Regions from separate parts of the Acidovorax sp. GW821-FHT10A04 genome, predicted to be linked through region 2. Evidence: riboswitches for the same ligand, from Rfam matches in the RefSeq annotation. Region 2 holds a riboswitch; the other holds the start of a gene.
What was found. A riboswitch is a leader RNA that binds a small molecule or an ion and turns the genes downstream of it on or off. The one in region 2 is predicted to bind glycine.
Positions count from the first base shown of each region.

Region 1: linked by a shared signal. The riboswitch ahead of AC07PF_RS18230 (D-amino acid dehydrogenase) and the one ahead of gcvT (glycine cleavage system aminomethyltransferase GcvT) in region 2 are both predicted to bind glycine.

Region 1 is NZ_JBWKNZ010000008.1:160,073-168,671, reverse strand. Features, by position in the region: gene AC07PF_RS18260 (TetR/AcrR family transcriptional regulator) at 1-409, shown strand, start outside; gene AC07PF_RS18255 (DUF2867 domain-containing protein) at 406-966, shown strand; gene AC07PF_RS18250 (ABC1 kinase family protein) at 963-2,294, shown strand; gene AC07PF_RS18245 (DUF6463 family protein) at 2,330-2,710, shown strand; gene AC07PF_RS18240 (YXWGXW repeat-containing protein) at 2,998-3,444, shown strand; gene AC07PF_RS18235 (YXWGXW repeat-containing protein) at 3,580-4,023, shown strand; glycine riboswitch at 4,205-4,313, shown strand; gene AC07PF_RS18230 (D-amino acid dehydrogenase) at 4,408-5,721, shown strand; gene sorU (SorU family sulfite dehydrogenase c-type cytochrome subunit) at 5,734-6,054, opposite strand; gene sorT (SorT family sulfite dehydrogenase catalytic subunit) at 6,068-7,282, opposite strand; gene AC07PF_RS18215 (rhodanese-like domain-containing protein) at 7,517-8,599, shown strand, end outside.
Region 2 is NZ_JBWKNZ010000011.1:202,098-210,696, forward strand. Features, by position in the region: gene AC07PF_RS22605 (TRAP transporter substrate-binding protein) at 317-1,291, shown strand; gene AC07PF_RS22610 (TRAP transporter small permease) at 1,497-2,009, shown strand; gene AC07PF_RS22615 (TRAP transporter large permease) at 2,006-3,301, shown strand; glycine riboswitch at 3,341-3,431, shown strand; glycine riboswitch at 3,445-3,569, shown strand; gene gcvT (glycine cleavage system aminomethyltransferase GcvT) at 3,620-4,762, shown strand; gene gcvH (glycine cleavage system protein GcvH) at 4,836-5,210, shown strand; gene gcvP (aminomethyl-transferring glycine dehydrogenase) at 5,260-8,148, shown strand.

The sequences.
Region 1 (8,599 bases), on a different contig from region 2:
CGGCGAGATCGAGCCCTGCGACTTCAAGGGCGTGGCCAGTGGTTTGTATGGCGACTACCTGGCGGGCGTGGTGGCCTACTGGCTGGCCGACGAATCGGACGAATTCGCAGAGACCACGCAGCTGGTGGACCTGTCGCTGGGCGTGGCGGTGCTGGCGCTGCGCGCGGGCCTGGTCAACCGCGTGCTGCATCTGGGCGGCTTCATGCTGCGCAGCCAGATGGCGCGCTTCATGCAGCACGGCAGCGGCCTGGTGGGGGTGCTGCGCATGGCCAAGAACGCCCTGGGCGACACGATGGTGTCCCCGGTGGATACACCGCGCACGCCGCGTGCGCGCCCGCCGGCCCAGGCCCCCGTGGCCGATGCGCCCAAGCCCGCCCGCAAACCCCGCACCCGCAAGGCCGCCCCATGAGCCCCGCCCGCACTGTTCGAGCCACGGCCATCCCTTCGGGCAGCGTGATCGCCACGCAACTGCCAGGCGCCCAGTTTGCCGACTGCTTCGAGACCGCCGACCCCCTTTCCGACACCAGCGCACTGCAGACATGGCTGGACATGGTGATCCGCACGCCGGGCTGGACGCGTGCCCTCATGGCCCTGCGCAATCGCCTGGTGAGCATGGTCGGACTCAAGGGCGTGGGGCAACTGCACGACGGCACCCGCCGGAGCGCAGCAGGCTACCGGGTGGGCGACCAGGTGGGTTTCTTCGAAATCCGCCACCTGGGCGAACGCGAGGTGGTGATGGGCGTGGACGACCGCCACCTGAACGTGCTGGTATCGCTGCACAAGCGCATGCAGGACGGGCAGGCCGTCCTGGCCCTTTCCTCCGTGGTGCACATCCACAACGCGCTGGGCCACACCTACATGGCCACGATCGCACCGTTCCACCGGCTCATCGTGCGGACCCTGCTGGCGCGGTTGGATGCGGCCGCGCCGGCTTCTACCAGCCCCCAACGCCCGCCCCGCGCATGACAGGCGCCAAGCCACCCCGCACGGGCACGCTCGCGCGCGGCACCATCACCGGCATCACGGCCGCACGCCTGGGCCTGGCCCAACTGGGCCAGCGCATGCGGCCCGCCCACGCCGACGAAGTGGCACAGGCCGATGCCCAGGCCCGGCACGAGGCAACCCTGGGCCGCATCCTGTTCCAGGCCATGGGGCAGTTGCGCGGCACAGCGCTCAAGGTCTCGCAGATTCTGAGCATGGACAGCAGCTTCCTGCCCGAGGGCGTGCGGCGCGAGCTGGCGCGCGCCTGCCACCAGGCCACGCCGCTCAACCGCGCGCTGGTCGGCCGGGTGTTCCGCCAGGCCTTCGGGCAGGAGCCCGAGTCCTTGTTCACCCGCTTCGAGCCCCGGGCCTTTGCCGCCGCCAGCCTGGGCCAGGTGCACCGCGCCGAGCTGGCCGGGCACGGTGCCGTGGCGGTCAAGGTGCAGTACCCGGGCATTGCCACCACCATCGCCTCGGACATGCGCCTCTTGCGCACCACCTTGCGTGCCCTGGCGCACAGCGACCTGCCCCTGCCCGGCGATGTGGTGGTGGAGCGCGTGATGCAGGAGATCGAGCGCACGCTGCAGCGCGAGGTGGACTACCTGCACGAGGCCCGGCAACTGCAGTGGTTTGCCGAGCATGCGGCGCTGCCGGGCATCGTGCTGCCACAGCCCATTGCCTCGCACACGCGTGCGCAGGTGCTCACCCAGCAGTATCTGCCGGGCCTGCACCTGGCGGACTGGCTGGGCACCGAGCCCACGCAGGCCGCGCGCAACCAGGCCGGACAACTGCTCTGGGACTGGTTCATGCACTGCACCTTCGGCCTCGGCCACATGCATGCCGACCTGCACCCGGGCAACTTTCTGTTCCTGCCGGACGGGCAGCTCGGGGTGCTCGATTTCGGCTGCACGCGAGAGCTGTCGCCCGCGTTCCGCGGCGGGGTGCTGCAGGCCTGGCGCGCACTGCTGCAACCCGCATCGCCGAACCATGCCCAGGGCGTGCTGCAGGCCTACGTGGCGCTGGGGCTGGTCCATGCATCGATGGACCTCGCCACCTTCACCGACGAGCTGATGCCCGCCCTGTCGATCATGCAGGCCTGGCAGACCGAGCCCTTCACGGAGCCGGTCTTCGACTTCGCAGGCAAGAGCCGCCCGCCCGCCCCCGTGGCGGCGCAGCAAAAAGTGCTGGCCAGGCACCTGGCCGGCGTGCCACTCGAACTGCCGGCTTTCGAGCGCGCCTGGCTCGGGCTCATGCACCTGCTGACCGAGATCCGGGCGCAGGTCCACACGCAGGCCGATCGCTGGATCGGCTGACCATCCTACGTCCCCCGTACTACAAGGAGCCTTCCGTGCACAGCCTTCTCTGGTCCCTCTCCACCCTTGCGACCCGCCCCTGGAAGGGCTTCTGGCTGCTGGCCGTGGCCCTGCTGCACACGCTGGCGGCGGTCGTCCTGTTCGCCCCCCAGTGGCAGATCCTGTGGCAGCGTGGCGTGTTCAACGCCGTGGCAGACGACATGCACCTGGGCGCCGCCGTCTGGTTCCTGCTGTTCGGTGCCGTGCTGGCCCTGCTGGCATGGGAGGTGACGGCGCTCGAGCGCAGCCAGCCGGCCGAGGCGCTGCGGCCCATGGGCTGGTGCCTGCTGGCCCTGGTGCTGGCCGGCGTGGTGCTGATGCCGGTGTCGGGCTTCTGGCTGGTGCTGCCGCCGGCCTTGGCGCTGCTGGTCAGGTGAAATGCCCCCTGAGTCGCTTCGCGCCTTCCCCTCGAGGGGGACGCCCCCAGCGCGGCGGGGCAGCCCTTGCGCGGGGACGCTGGCGTGGGTCGCGCCAGTTTCATGCGCCCCGGGTGGCGCGCAGCGCAATGGACCGCCTGTGTGACATAAATCACGCTTTGGGTGCGCGAGCTGCGCCGCAGCAACACCCGCTTACAACTCTTCGCACGGGCACTACACCGGCTTGACGCAAAGCGCCCACGATCAAGGCTCCGGTTCCGCAAGGAATCATTTCCAAGGAGACCTTCATGGCCCGCATCGCCCTCGCCGTCGCTTCCCTGGCCTTGCTGTCGCTGGGTGCCGTTGCCCCGGCGCTGGCATCCCCCAGCGCCACCGTCGTCATCCAGACCGGCACCCCTTCTTCCTACTACCAGCATCCGGTGCAGCGCCCCGCCCTGGCCCCGCTGCAGGTCACCCCGGTGCAGTACCACGCGCCACCCCCACCCCGCTATGAAGCACCACCCCACGCACGCCGTGGCATGGCCTGGGTGCCCGGCCATTGGGAATGGCGCGGCGGCCGGCATGTGTGGATCCAGGGCTACTGGGTCAAGGCCCGCCCTGGCTATACCTACCGCGAGCCGCGCTGGGAAGAGCGCGATGGCCGCCACCACATGCGCCCCGGCGGCTGGGACCGTGACGGCGATGGCGTGCCCAACCGCCACGACCGCCGTCCGGACAACCCTTACCGCAACTGATGGCGGCAGGCCGGCTGCCCCACAGGTGCCGGCCCCGCCCGCCTACAGGGGGCAAGGTGCGGCGCCTACAGACCTGTCGCCACCGCTTGCCCACCATACAGAGGCGACACAACAACATTGAAAAAGGAGTCATCCATGGCTTACAAAACCACTTACGCAGCCCTCATCGCCACCACGCTGGCACTGGCAGGCCTCTCTTCGGTCGCCACGGCCCAGCCGGCGCACCAAGGCACCGTGGTGATCCAGTCGGGACCCCAGGGTTACCAGGTCATCCCTGCGCCACCGCCACCCCGCCGTGAAGCCGTGCCGCGCCCACGCCGTGGCCAGGTCTGGGAAGAGGGCCATTGGGATTGGCGTGGCGGCCGCCATGTGTGGGTCGCCGGCCACTGGGTGAAGGCCCGCCCCGGCTACGCTTACCGCCAGCCCACCTGGCAGGAACGCGACGGCCGCTGGGAAATGCGCCGTGGCGGCTGGGACCGTGACGGTGACGGCATTTCCAACCGCAACGACCGGGACCGCGATGGCGACGGCGTATCAAACCGCCGCGACAGCAACCCTGACAATCCCCGCCGCAACTGACGCTTGACCGGGTTAGCGCCCGGCCTTGTATCAGCAACGAACGCCGCACATTAGCTGCGGCGTTCGTCTTTGTGCGCCAGCGCCGCCCTAGAATGGCCTTCGCAGGAGAGCAGGCGGCAATGGCCGCTTCACCGAAGGCGCAAACTCCCATGCACGCTCAGGTTCCGTACTGCACCATTCATCAAGGCCGTCTGGAGAGCCGCTACGCCATGTAGCGCACCGAAGGAGCAAGCCGCAGCCCATGAGGGGCGGCGGTGAATCTCTCAGGTACCAAGGACAGGGGGAGCGGCAGCCGGGCAATGACGTGCCCGCTGCGCGCTATGGACACCCATACCCGCAGCGACATCGACAGGCCTGGCGATTGCCCTTCCAAAGGCTTTCAAAATGCGTGTGATCGTTCTTGGCGCCGGCCTGCTCGGCGTGACTTCGGCCTATTTCCTGCAACAGCTCGGCCACGAGGTGACCGTCATCGACCGCCAGGGTGCGCCCGGTGCGGAAACCAGTTTTGCCAACGGCGGCCAGATCTCGGTGAGCCATGCCGAGCCCTGGGCCAACCCGAGCGCGCCGCTCAAGGTGCTGCAGTGGCTGGGCAAGGAAGACGCCCCCCTGCTGTTCCGCATCCGCGCCGACATGCGCCAGTGGCTCTGGGGCCTGTCCTTCCTGCGCAACTGCACGCCCGCGCGCACGCGCCACAACATCGAGCAGATCGTGCGCCTGGGTACCTACAGCCGCGACACGCTGCAGCAGCTGCGCGCCGCCACCGGCATCGCCTACGACCAGCGCACGCAGGGCATCCTGCACTTCTACACCAACCAGAAGGAGTTCGACGGCGCCCTGGCCCCGGCCGAGCAGATGCGCCAGCTCGGCTGTGAACGCCAGGTGATCAGCGCCGACGAGGCGGTGCGCATCGAACCGGCCCTGGCCCACATCCGCCCGCAACTGGCCGGTGCCACCTACACCGCCGAGGACGAGTCGGGCGATGCCAACACTTTCACGCGCGAGCTGGCGCGCCTGTGCGAGGCCGCGGGCGTGCAGTTCCGCCTGGGCCAGCACATCACGGCGCTGCGCGAGGCGGGCGGGCGCATCGACCATGTGGAGGTGACCACGGCCGAAGGCCGCTTCGAGCGCGTGCACGGCGATGCCTTCGTGCTCGCCATGGGCTCGTTCAGCCCGCTGCTGGCGCAGCCGCTGGGCATCCGCCTGCCCATCTACCCGGCCAAGGGCTACTCGGTGACCATGCCGGTCAAGGACGCATCGATGGCGCACCAGGTGAGCCTCACCGACGACGAGTACAAGCTCGTGTTCTCGCGCTACACCAGCGAGCGCGGCGACCGCCTGCGCATTGCCGGCACGGCCGAGCTCAACGGCTACCACCGAGACCTGAACCAGGTGCGCTGCGACGCCATCGTGCGACGCGTGGAGCAGCTGTTCCCGGGGGCCGGCGATGCCAGCCAGGCGCAGTTCTGGACCGGCCTGCGCCCCGCCACGCCGAGCAATGTGCCGCTGATCGGCAAGACCAAGCTGGCCAACCTGTTCCTCAACACCGGCCACGGCACGCTGGGCTGGACGCATGCCTGCGGCTCGGGCAAGTCGCTGGCGCGCATCGTGAGCGGCCTGGCGCCCGAGCTGGACTTCGCGTTCACGGGCATGCCGCAGAGCAGCGTGCCCAGCCTGTTGCCTGCGGCGTCGAAGGCCTGAGCAAGCGCCGGGTCAGGGCGCGGCACCCGAGGCCTGCGCGACGAAGCTCGCCAGCGCCCGCATGTCCTTGTCGCTGAGCTTGTCGGCATAGGACGGCATGACACCGATGCCCGCCTTCAGCGCGCGCAGCACGCGCTCGGCGTTGGGCTTGAGTTCGTCGAGCACGGGCCCGACCTGGCCTTCGGCGCCCGCGGCCTGCAGCGTGTGGCACACGCTGCAGGCGGGCTGGATCTTGCCGAACAGTTCCTTGCCCCGCGCCAGTTCGCCGGCATCCGCGGCCCAGGCGCCGCCGCTTGCCAGCGCCAGCAGCACGGCGGTCAGCGCAGTACGCAAGGCGTGCGCCCCCTCACGCGACCACCACGGTCACACCGTGGTCACGCCAGCTCGTGTTGTTGTAGCCGCCCAGGTTCTCCTCGCGCTGCTCGGGCTGCACATGACCGGCGGTATCGGTGGCACGGCTGAGCAGTTCGTGCGAACCCGCCGCCAGCCGCACGGGCAGCACGAACTGGCGCCAGGCGAAGCGCCCCAGGTCGGGCCCGATGAGCTGGGCCGCCTGCCAGGTCTTGCCGCCATCGACGGACACCTCCACGCCCTTCACGCCGCGCGTGCCGCCAAACGCCACGCCATGCACCTGCACCAGCCCGGCCTTGAGCGTGCCCTGCTCGGGCAGGGGGCCGTTGATCCAGGACTTGGTCGTCATCTCCCACACCGAGGGCTGCTCGGGGCTGGCCTTGGTGCCGGGGGGCGACATGCGGTAGCCGTGCGACATGATGCGCGCCTGGGACTGCTCGGCGCCGAAGGCCACGCGCTTGACGTACTTGATGTTGTTCACACCCTGGTAGCCCGGCACGATCAGGCGCAGCGGTCCGCCATGCGCCAGCGGCATCGGCTCGCCGTTCATCTCCCAGGCCAGGATGGCATCGTCCAGCGCCTGGATGGGCACCGAGCGCTCGACCACCACCGTGAGCGGGTCCACGCCCTCGGGCAGCTTCTCGCCGCCCGTGCCGGTGAGGTAGGCGACACCGCCCGCCAGCCCGCCCAGGGCGGCCACCACATTGCGCAGCGGCACGCCGCTCCAGACCACGCAACCCGCGGCGCCCACCGTCCACGGCGTGCCGCTGGGCTTGCTGGGGAAAAAGCCGCGCCCGTTGCCCGAACATTGCAGCACCGTGGTCACGGTCTCGATGCCCAAGGTCCGCAATTCGGCCAGGGTCAGCGCGCGCGGTGCCTTCACGCCCTCGATGGAAACACTCCAGGCATCGCGGTCGGCCACGATGGCGGTATCGGGCGCAGGCAGGTTGTTGCGGATGTACAGCTGGCTCGATGGCGTGACCACCCCCGTGCCGAAGGCCGCCCGGCGCGTCTCCAGGGTGCTGCTGCTGTGCACGATCAGGCTGCCTGGGTTCTTCCATCCCGCATAGGCGGGCAGCGGCTTGGCCGCCGCAGCCGGTGCGGGCTGGGCATGCGCGCCCCGGGTCCATGCGGCCAGCCCCAGGGCGCTGAGTGCGGCAGCACTGCCGGTGAGCAGGTGTCGGCGCGGCAGGGTCACGGGATTCTTCATGGAACGGTCCTCCGGGGGTTGGTCAGGCTCAGGTGTTTTTCCGCTGCACGCACCGGTCATGGGAGACCGCCAGCAGGCGCGGGGCATGTCCCATTCTGGTATGGCCGCTGCGGTTTGCCCCTGCGGGTTTTGGAGAGCAGGTGTAAGAAATGGCAACAACCCGCGCAAGGACGTGTGCTGCGTAGCGCCCTGGTGCACATTTGACATCGGCTGACAGACCCCGGAGGAGACACCATGTACCGCACCACACGCCATGCCCTGCTGTCCCTGTTGCTGCTATCGCTCGGTCCCCTGGCCCAGGCCCAGATCACGGCCATCGTGGCCGTGGAGCCCACGGCCAAGAAGGCGGCGCACAGCATCCTGCGCAGCGCCTTCGAATCAGGCCTGTCCAAGGCCGCCGGCCTGCCGGCCACCGTGGCCACCAGCGAAGACCTGGCCGATGTGATGCGCGCCACGCGCAGCGCGGGCTACGACGTGTTCATCGGCCCGGCCCAGGTGGCGGCCTCGGCGCTGCAGCGCGGTTACGAGCTCGTGGGCGCGACCCAGAAATCGGACCAGTACCTGCTCGTGGGCTCGGCCCAGGTGGTCAACGTGGCCGCGATGAAGGGGCTGCGCCTTTACCTGCCCCAGCAGGATTCGATCTACACCTACATGGCACGCGGCATGCTCAACGAAGCCGGCCTGTCGTTCCAGGACCTCAAGTCGGTGCTGCACGAGAAGCACCCGCAGGCCGGACTCAGCGCGCTGGTGCTGGGCAGTACCGATGCCACCGTGGTGCGCGCCGACGACTGGGCCGAATGGTCTGCCATCCACAAGGGCCAGGCACAGGTGCTGGCCACTTCGCAGCCGGTGCCGGGCGGCTTCTCGATCACGGTGAAGAAGGACCTGCCCGCCGACGTCAAGGCGCGCCTGGCGCAGTGGTTCGCAGCAGGCACGGGAGCGGGGCTGGCCCCCGTGGCCCTGCGACCCCAGGCGCAAGAGTACCGCCGCGTGGCGGAGCTCGGCCTGTTCACCCCCAACAGCCTGCCTGGCGTGAACCGCATCACGGCGCGCGAGGCGCAGAAGCTGCAGGCAGAAGGCGCCGTGGTGGTCGACACGCGCACCGAAAAGGAATTCAAGGCCAAGCGCATCCGCGGTGCCGTGTTCGCGGCCTACGTGGAAAAGAGCCTCAAGGACGTGGCCTTCAATGCCGCCCAGGACGACTTCCAGGCCCTGGAGAAAGTGGACCGCAGCAAGCCCGTGATCTTTGCCTGCAACGGGGCCGAATGCTGGAAGTCCTACAAGGCGGCCAAGGTGGCGGCCAGCAAGGGCTACAAG
Region 2 (8,599 bases):
TACCGGAGCGCACAAACTGACAGGGCCCCGGACTGGTTACCGCCAGACCGGGGCACTTGGCAAACCGCACCGGAGCAGCATGGCCTCCACCCGTCCTCCCCCTCTCGCACCGCCTTCTCCCTGGCGATCAGCCCACTTTGTCGCCCAAGCGACCATTGGCACGGATTCATGGCGTTGATAAGCACGCTTACCAGCACAAACCCCGATGCCCGGCGCCATGCTGCAGCGCCATAATTTTTGAGGCTGCGGTTCCGTGCTGCACCGCCACCCGGGCACGCCACGGACCCCGGCCAGAAACATACTTACAGGAGACACCATGCAATTGACTTCCCTCGCTGCGGGCCTGGGCCTTGCGCTCGGCTTGATGGCCACCGCCAGCGCGCAGACCACCACGCTCAAGATCGGCTACGCCACGGCGCCCGATTCGCACTACGGCGTGGGCTCCAAGGTCTTCTGCGACGAAGTCGAGAAGGGCACGCAGGGGCGCTACAAGTGCCAGTACTTCCCCAACTCCGCGCTGGGCGGCGAGCGTGAGCAGATCGAAGCCATCCAGCTCGGCACGCAGGACCTGGTGAACACCTCCACCGGCCCCGTGGGCAACTTCGTGCCCGAAGTGAAGATCGTCGACATCCCCTTCCTGTTCCGCGACTACGACCACGCGCGCAAGGTGATGGACGGCCCCATCGGCCAGGACATCCTGACCAAGTTCCCGAGCAAGGGCATCATCGCGCTGGCGTGGACGGAAAACGGTTTCCGCCACATGACCAACAGCAAGCGCGACATCATCAAGCCCGACGATGCCAAGGGCCTGAAGATGCGCACCATGGAAAACAAGGTGCACATGGACGGCTACCGCACCTTCGGCATCCTGCCGACGCCCATGGCCTTCCCCGAGCTGTTCGGCGCCATGCAGCAGGGCACGGTGGACGGCCAGGAGAACCCCATCCCCGTGATCCTGTCGGCCAAGTTCTCGCAGGTGCAAAAGCACCTGTCGCTGACCGGCCACGTGTATTCTCCGGCGCTGCTGCTGCTCTCGCCCAAGGTCTGGAACAAGCTCAATGACGCGGACAAGAAGGTCTTCACCGACGCCGCCAAGAGCGCCTCGGTGGCCCAGCGCAAGAAGGTCAACGACGACGAGAACAACGGCATCGCCCTGCTCGAGCAGCAGGGCATGAAGGTCATCAAGACGGTGGACGGTGCCGCCTTCCGCGAGGCACTCAAGCCCGCCTATGTCGGCTATGCCAAGGAGTTCGGAGCGGACAACATCAAGAAGATCCAGGACGTTCGTTAACTCTTTTGAGCGACTCACACAGCCCTCCTGGCGTCGTTGCTGCGTCTTGCCGTACTGGTTGTACTGTCTGCGACGCAACGCCTAGCCAGGACCGCTTCGCTGGGCTGTTTGAGCCGCTCTTGACCCGCGCCCCGCATCGCCCGGCCCACACAAGGCGCCGGGCGCTTTTGCTTTGACCCTGTACGCCCTTGTCCAAGACCGTCCCGTGAAAACCTTCGAACGCTATTTTCTGGCCGCCAACCGCTGGGCATTGATCCTGCTGCTGGCGGCCATGTCCATCATCATCTTCACCAACGTGGTGATGCGCTACGTCACCCACAACTCGCTCGAATGGGCCGAGGAGGTGTCGCGCCACATGATGATCTGGCTGACCTTCCTGGGCGCCGGCCCCGTGCTGCGCTATGGCGGCCACATCGCGGTGGAGAACCTGCAGGACGCCCTGCCCCGCGCCGGTGCCATCGCCCTGCGTGCCGTGGTCGCGGCATTGCTGTTCGCCTTCTTCGGCTTCATGGTCTGGTACGGCTGGCTGTACATGCAGCGCACCATGTTCCAGATGACGGCCGTGACGCAGGTCCCGTTTGCCTACATCTACAGCGCCATGCTGATCGGCGGCGTGCTGCTCATCGTGCACTTCCTGTTCATCGTGCGCGGCTACGTCATGGACCGCACGTTCGCGGCCGACGCGCACTTCGATGCGAATGCGAGTGCCTCCCTATGAGCGCGTCCATCATCCTCATCGTATCGGCCTGCCTGTTCCTGGCCATGGGCGTGCCCGTGGCGTTTGCGCTGGGCCTGTCCACCGCGGCCACGCTGATCCTGGCCGAGAGCTACCCGCTGATGGTGCTGCTCAAGGAGACCTTCACCGGCATCGACAGCTTTCCGCTGATGGCCGTGCCCTTCTTCATCCTCGCGGCCGAACTCATGAGCGGCGGCTCGCTGACCGAGGTGCTGCTGCGCTTTGCCGGCCAGTTCGTGGGCCACAAGCGCGGCGGGCTGGGTTACACCAACGTGGTCTCGCTGACCTTCTTCTCGGGCATCTCGGGCTCGGCGCTGGCCGATGCGGCGGGCCCGGGCTCGATGCTGATCCGCATGATGGACAAGGCCGGCTACGACCGCTCGTACGCGGCGGCGCTCACGGCCTCCACCGCCATCGTCGGGCCCATCATCCCGCCGTCCATCATCATGATCATCTATGCGCTGCAGGACGAGACCGTCTCGGTGGGCGCACTGTTCGTGGCCGGCCTGCTGCCGGGCCTGCTGATCGCGGTGGCCATGTGCGTCGTGAACTTCCATGTCTCCAAGAAGCGCAACTACAAGGGCGACGGCCGGATGCCGCCCCTGGCCGAGATCCTGCAGACCACCTGGAAGGCGCTGCCTGCCATCCTGCTGCCAGTGGTGATCCTGGGCGGCATGCGCGCCGGCTGGTTCACGCCCACCGAGGCTTCGGTGGTGGCGGTGTTCTATGCGCTGGTGTGCGGCAAGTTCGTCTACCGCACGCTGCAGTGGAAGGCGCTGCCCGACATCCTGGCGCGCTCGGCCCTGCTGTCGGCCTCGGTGCTGATCATCATCGGGCTGTCGGCCGCGTTCGCGTGGATCCTGACCATCGAGGGCATTCCGCAGCAGATGGCCGACTGGCTGGTGGGCATGAACCTCTCACCATGGATGTTCCTGATCATCGTGAACATCTTCTTGCTGCTGTTCGGCATCTTCATCGAGCCGCTGCCGGGCGTGATGGTGCTCGCCCCCATCCTCGCGCCCGTGGCCGTGAAGCTGGGGATCGACCCGATCCACTTCGCGATGGTGGTGATCTACAACCTCACGCTGGGCATGATCACGCCGCCCGTGGGCGGGCTGCTGTTCGTCACCTGCAACGTCTCGCGCGTGCCCATGTCGCAACTGGTGCGCGAGCTGGTGCCCTTCCTCTGGGCCCATGGCGTGGTGCTGGTGGTGCTGACCTTCATCCCGCAGCTGTCGACCTGGCTGCCCAAGGTGCTCGGGTTCATCAAGTAGCGAGGCTGTTGGCCCGACGCTGCCCTCCAGCGGATATACTTGCGCCCGTCAGGAGAGAGTCCCCTTCGCGGGGGCCGCCGAAGGCGCAGGGACACCCCGAACGCTCAGGCAAAAGGACTGGCAAGCGCCTGCAGGGATGCAGGCGTTCCCTTGCTGGAGAGAGGTGGCCGCGCAGCACAGCGCAGGCCATCCACCGAAGGAGCAAGCCGCAGCCGCCAGCCAGGGTGGTGCGGTGAATCTCTCAGGTAAAGCGGACAGCAGGGCAAATCCCGCAATCCATGCACGGGTTGCGGCTTTCATTTGCCCGGAGTCCGCCCCATGTCTGCCCCTGCCGCTACCGCAGCCCCCCTGCTCACCACGCCCCTGAACGCCCTGCACCTGGAGCTGGGCGCCCGCATGGTGCCGTTCGCCGGCTATTCCATGCCCGTGCAGTACCCCGCCGGCCTGATGGCCGAGCATGTGCACACCCGCACCGCAGCCGGTCTGTTCGACGTATCGCACATGGGCCAGCTCCAGCTCGTCGGCCCGGATGCCGCCGCGGCCTTCGAGACGCTGGTGCCCGTGGACGTGGTCGACCTGCCCGTGGGCAAGCAGCGCTACGGCCTGCTGCTGACCGACGAAGGCACCATCATCGACGACCTGATGTTCTTCAACCAGGGCAACGACACGCTGTTCGTGATCGTCAACGGTGCCTGCAAGGTCGGGGACATCGCACACATCCAGGCGCGCATCGGCCAGCGCTGCGACGTGGTGCCCATGCCCGACCATGCCCTCCTGGCGCTGCAGGGCCCGCAGGCCGTAACCGCACTGGCGCGCCTGGCCCCTGGCATCGAGAAGCTGGTGTTCATGACCGGCGGCAGCTACACCATCGCCGGCTGCGACTGCTTCGTGACGCGCAGCGGCTACACGGGCGAGGACGGTTTCGAGATCTCGGTACCCGCGGCCCAGGCCGACACGCTGGCCCGCGCCCTGCTGGCACAGCCCGAGGTCAAGCCCATCGGCCTGGGCGCACGCAACTCGCTGCGCCTGGAAGCCGGCCTGTGCCTGTACGGCAACGACATCGACACCACCACCACCCCGCCCGAGGCAGCGCTGAACTGGGCGATCCAGAAGGTGCGCCGCACCGGCGGCGCGCGCGCAGGCGGCTTCCCCGGTGCCGACAAGGTGCTGGCACAGATCGACAACCCCACCAGCCTGCCACGCAAGCGCGTGGGCCTGGTGGCGCTGGAGCGCGTGCCCGTGCGCGAGCACACCGAATTGCAGAGCACCGATGGCCAGAAGATCGGCGAGGTCACCAGCGGCCTCTTAGGCCCCACGGTGAACGAGCCCGTGGCCATGGGCTACGTGAGCCCCGCGTTTGCCGCCATCGGCACCCGCGTGAACGCCATCGTGCGCGGCAAGGCCGTGGCCATGGAAGTGCGCGCCATGCCGTTCACGCCTGCCAACTATTTCCGCGGCTGATTTCACACCGCTGCGGGCCCGGCCCGCTACATTGCAGATTCCTTCATTTTTCAAAGCCCCAGGAGCTTTCCCCATGACCGTCAAATTCTCCAAAGACCACGAATGGATCAACGCCGCCGACGCCGACTCCGCCGTCGTGGGCATCACCGTGCACGCCCAGGATGCCCTGGGTGACGTGGTGTTCGTGGACCTGCCCGAAGTGGGCAAGAGCTTCGCCCAGGGCGAAGTCGCCGGCGTGGTCGAGTCCGTGAAGGCCGCCGCCGACGTGTACATGCCCGTTTCCGGCGAGATCGTCGAAGTCAACGAAGCCCTGCGCGCCGATCCGTCGCTGGCCAATTCCGATCCCCTGAACGCGGGCTGGTTCTTCAAGGTCAAGCTCAGCGATGCCGGCCAGCTCGACGCGCTGCTGTCCGAGACCGACTACACCGAGTTCGCCAAGAACGCCTGAGGCGCGCTGAACGCCCCGCCCTCTCCTCAAGAAGCCTGAGACCTGCCCCATGTTGATGCAATCCGCCCTGCCGCTCGGCGCGCTCGAAAACGCCACCGAATTCCTGCCCCGCCACATCGGCATCGACGCGGCCGACGAAGCGCACATGCTGTCGGTGATCGGCGAGGCCTCGCGCCGCGCCCTCATCGAGAGCATCGTGCCGCGCTCGATTGCACGCAGCACGGCCATGGACCTGCCCCCCCCCGTGACGGAGGCGGCGGCCCTGGCGGAGCTCAAGGCCATGGCAGGCAAGAACCAGGTGCTCAAGAGCTTCATCGGCCAGGGCTACTACGGCACGCACACGCCGGGCGTGATCCTGCGCAACATCCTCGAGAACCCGGCCTGGTACACGGCCTACACGCCCTACCAGGCCGAGATCTCGCAGGGCCGCATGGAGGCCCTGGTCAACTTCCAGACCATGGTCTGCGACCTGACCGGCATGCCGATTGCCAACGCCTCCATGCTCGACGAGGCCACGGCCGCGGCCGAGGCCATGACGCTGGCCAAGCGCTCGGTCAAGAGCAAGAGCAACCGCTTCATCGTCGCCGGTGACGCGCATCCGCAGACCATCGAGGTCATCCAGACCCGTGCCAAGCCGCTCAACATCGAGGTGGTGCTGGCCAATTCCGCGCCCGAGTGGCATGCCGCGCTCGACGGCGAATACTTTGCCGTGCTGGCCCAGTACCCCGCCACCAGCGGCCGCATCGACGAGCTGCGCGCCGACGTGGAGAAGGCCCATGGCAAGCAGGCCGCCTTCATCGCCGCCGCCGACCTGCTGGCGCTGACCCTGATCACACCGCCCGGCGAATGGGGCGCCGACATCGTCGTAGGCACCACCCAGCGCTTTGGCATGCCCATGGGCGCGGGCGGCCCGCACGCCGCCTACATGGCCTGCCGCGATGAGTTCAAGCGCTCCCTGCCTGGCCGCCTGGTCGGTGTGAGCGTGGACACCCATGGCAAGCCCGCCTACCGCCTGGCGCTGCAGACGCGCGAGCAGCACATCCGCCGCGAAAAGGCGACTTCCAACATCTGCACGGCCCAGGTGCTGCCGGCCGTGGTGGCCAGCATGTACGCCGTGTACCACGGCCCCGAGGGCTTGAAGCGCATCGCCCAGCGCGTGGCCAGCTACACCGCCATCCTGGCCAAGGGGCTGGAGCAGCTGGGTGCGCCCGTGCGTCCGCAGGCGACGTTCGACACCCTGACGCTCAAGACCGACGGCGCCACCCAGGCCATCGCCGCGCGCGCCGTGCAGCTGGGCGCCAACCTGCGCGTGTACTTCGAGCACTACCTGTGCATCTCGCTCGACGAGACCACCACGCGTGCCGACATCGCCCTTCTGTGGAAGGTCTTCGCCAAGGACGGCCAGGCCCTGCCGACCTTCGACGCCTTCGAGAAGGGCGTGGAGCCGCTGATCCCGGCCGAACTGCGCCGCACGAGCAGCTACCTCACGCACCCGGTGTTCAACACCCACCACAGCGAAACCGGCATGCTGCGCTACATCCGCCAGCTGTCGGACAAGGACCTGGCGCTGGACCGCAGCATGATCCCCCTGGGCAGTTGCACCATGAAGCTCAATGCCACGAGCGAGATGATCCCCATCACCTGGCCCGAGTTCGCCCAGGTGCACCCCTTCGCACCGGCCGAGCAGCTCGCAGGCTACCGCGAGCTCGACGAGCAGCTGCGCGCCTGGCTGTGCCAGGCCACGGGCTATGCCGGCATCAGCCTGCAGCCCAATGCCGGCTCGCAGGGCGAATACGCAGGCCTGCTGGCCATCAAGGCCTACCATGAGGCCCAGGGCCACGGCCACCGCAACATCTGCCTGATCCCCAGCAGCGCGCACGGCACCAACCCTGCCAGCGCGCAGATGGTGGGCATGCAGGTGGTGGTGACGGCCTGCGACGCCAACGGCAACGTGGACCTCGTGGACCTGCAGGCCAAGTGCGAGCAGCACAGCGCCAATCTGGCAGCGGTGATGATCACCTACCCCAGCACGCACGGTGTGTTCGAGACCCAGGTCAAGGAGCTGTGCGCCCTGGTGCACCAGCACGGCGGCCGCGTCTACGTGGACGGTGCCAACATGAACGCCCTGGTGGGCGTGGCAGCGCCCGGCGAGTTCGGCGGCGACGTGAGCCACCTGAACCTGCACAAGACCTTCTGCATCCCCCACGGCGGTGGCGGCCCCGGCGTGGGCCCGGTGTGCGTGGTGGAAGACCTCGTGCCCTACCTGCCCGGCCATGCCACGGCCGGCGTTGCTGGCGGCGTGGGCGCCGTCTCGGCCGCGCCCCTGGGCAATGCCGCCGTGCTGCCCATCAGCTGGATGTACTGCCGCATGATGGGCGCCGAAGGCCTGCAGGCCGCGACCGAGACCGCCATCCTGTCGGCCAACTACATCAGCGCGCGCCTCAAGGACCACTACCCCACGCTGTACGCCAGCGCCAACGGCCATGTGGCGCACGAGTGCATCCTGGACCTGCGCCAGTTGAAGGACACCAGCGGCGTGATGGCAGAGGACGTGGCCAAGCGCCTGATCGACTACGGCTTCCACGCGCCCACGCTGAGCTTCCCCGTGCCCAACACGCTGATGGTGGAGCCCACCGAGAGCGAGACGCTGTTCGAGATCGACCGCTTCATCGACGCGATGATCGCCATCCGCGAGGAGATCCGCCAGATCGAAGCCGGGGCCTGGCCGCAGGACAACAATCCCCTGAAGAATGCGCCGCACACGGCGGAGAGTCTGCTGACTGGCGAGTGGACGCGGCCCTATGCGCGCGAGGTGGCTGCGTATCCCGTGGCGGCCTTGCGCTCCAGCAAGTACTGGTCGCCTGTGGGGCGGGTGGACAATGTGTGGGGGGATCGCAATCTGGCGTGCAGTTGCATTCCGGTCAGCGATTACGCTTGATCTTTCGTTTCTTGGCGGGGTCTGTTATGGCTTCCTGCCGGTGTTGAGGGCGGAGGCCGGGATGTGCGCCCGGCGGCGCAGTAACTTTCTCTTGGGCCGCCAAGAGAAAGTCACCAAAGAGAAGGCGGCCCCCAGTCTGCGTCCCTTCGCTTCGCTGCGGGCAACCTGCGATGCTCGGATCTGGGGTGGACGTCGATGAACTCGCTTCGTTCTTCGAACTCCGCTCAGACAGCATCGACGAGCCAGACGACGAAGTGCATGTGTCCTTCGGCACATGCACCCACCCCAGCTCCTGCGCTTCTCGGCGCAGCCAGCAGGGGTGGGGAGCGGGTACCACCCGGCTGCTGCCTTGGCAGCCGCGCCAGGTGTCGGTTACGCGCTGCGCGCTGCCGACGCAACTGGCACAGCGAGGCAGATCGGGCCGAGCGAAGCAATGGCCCGTGTGGAGCCC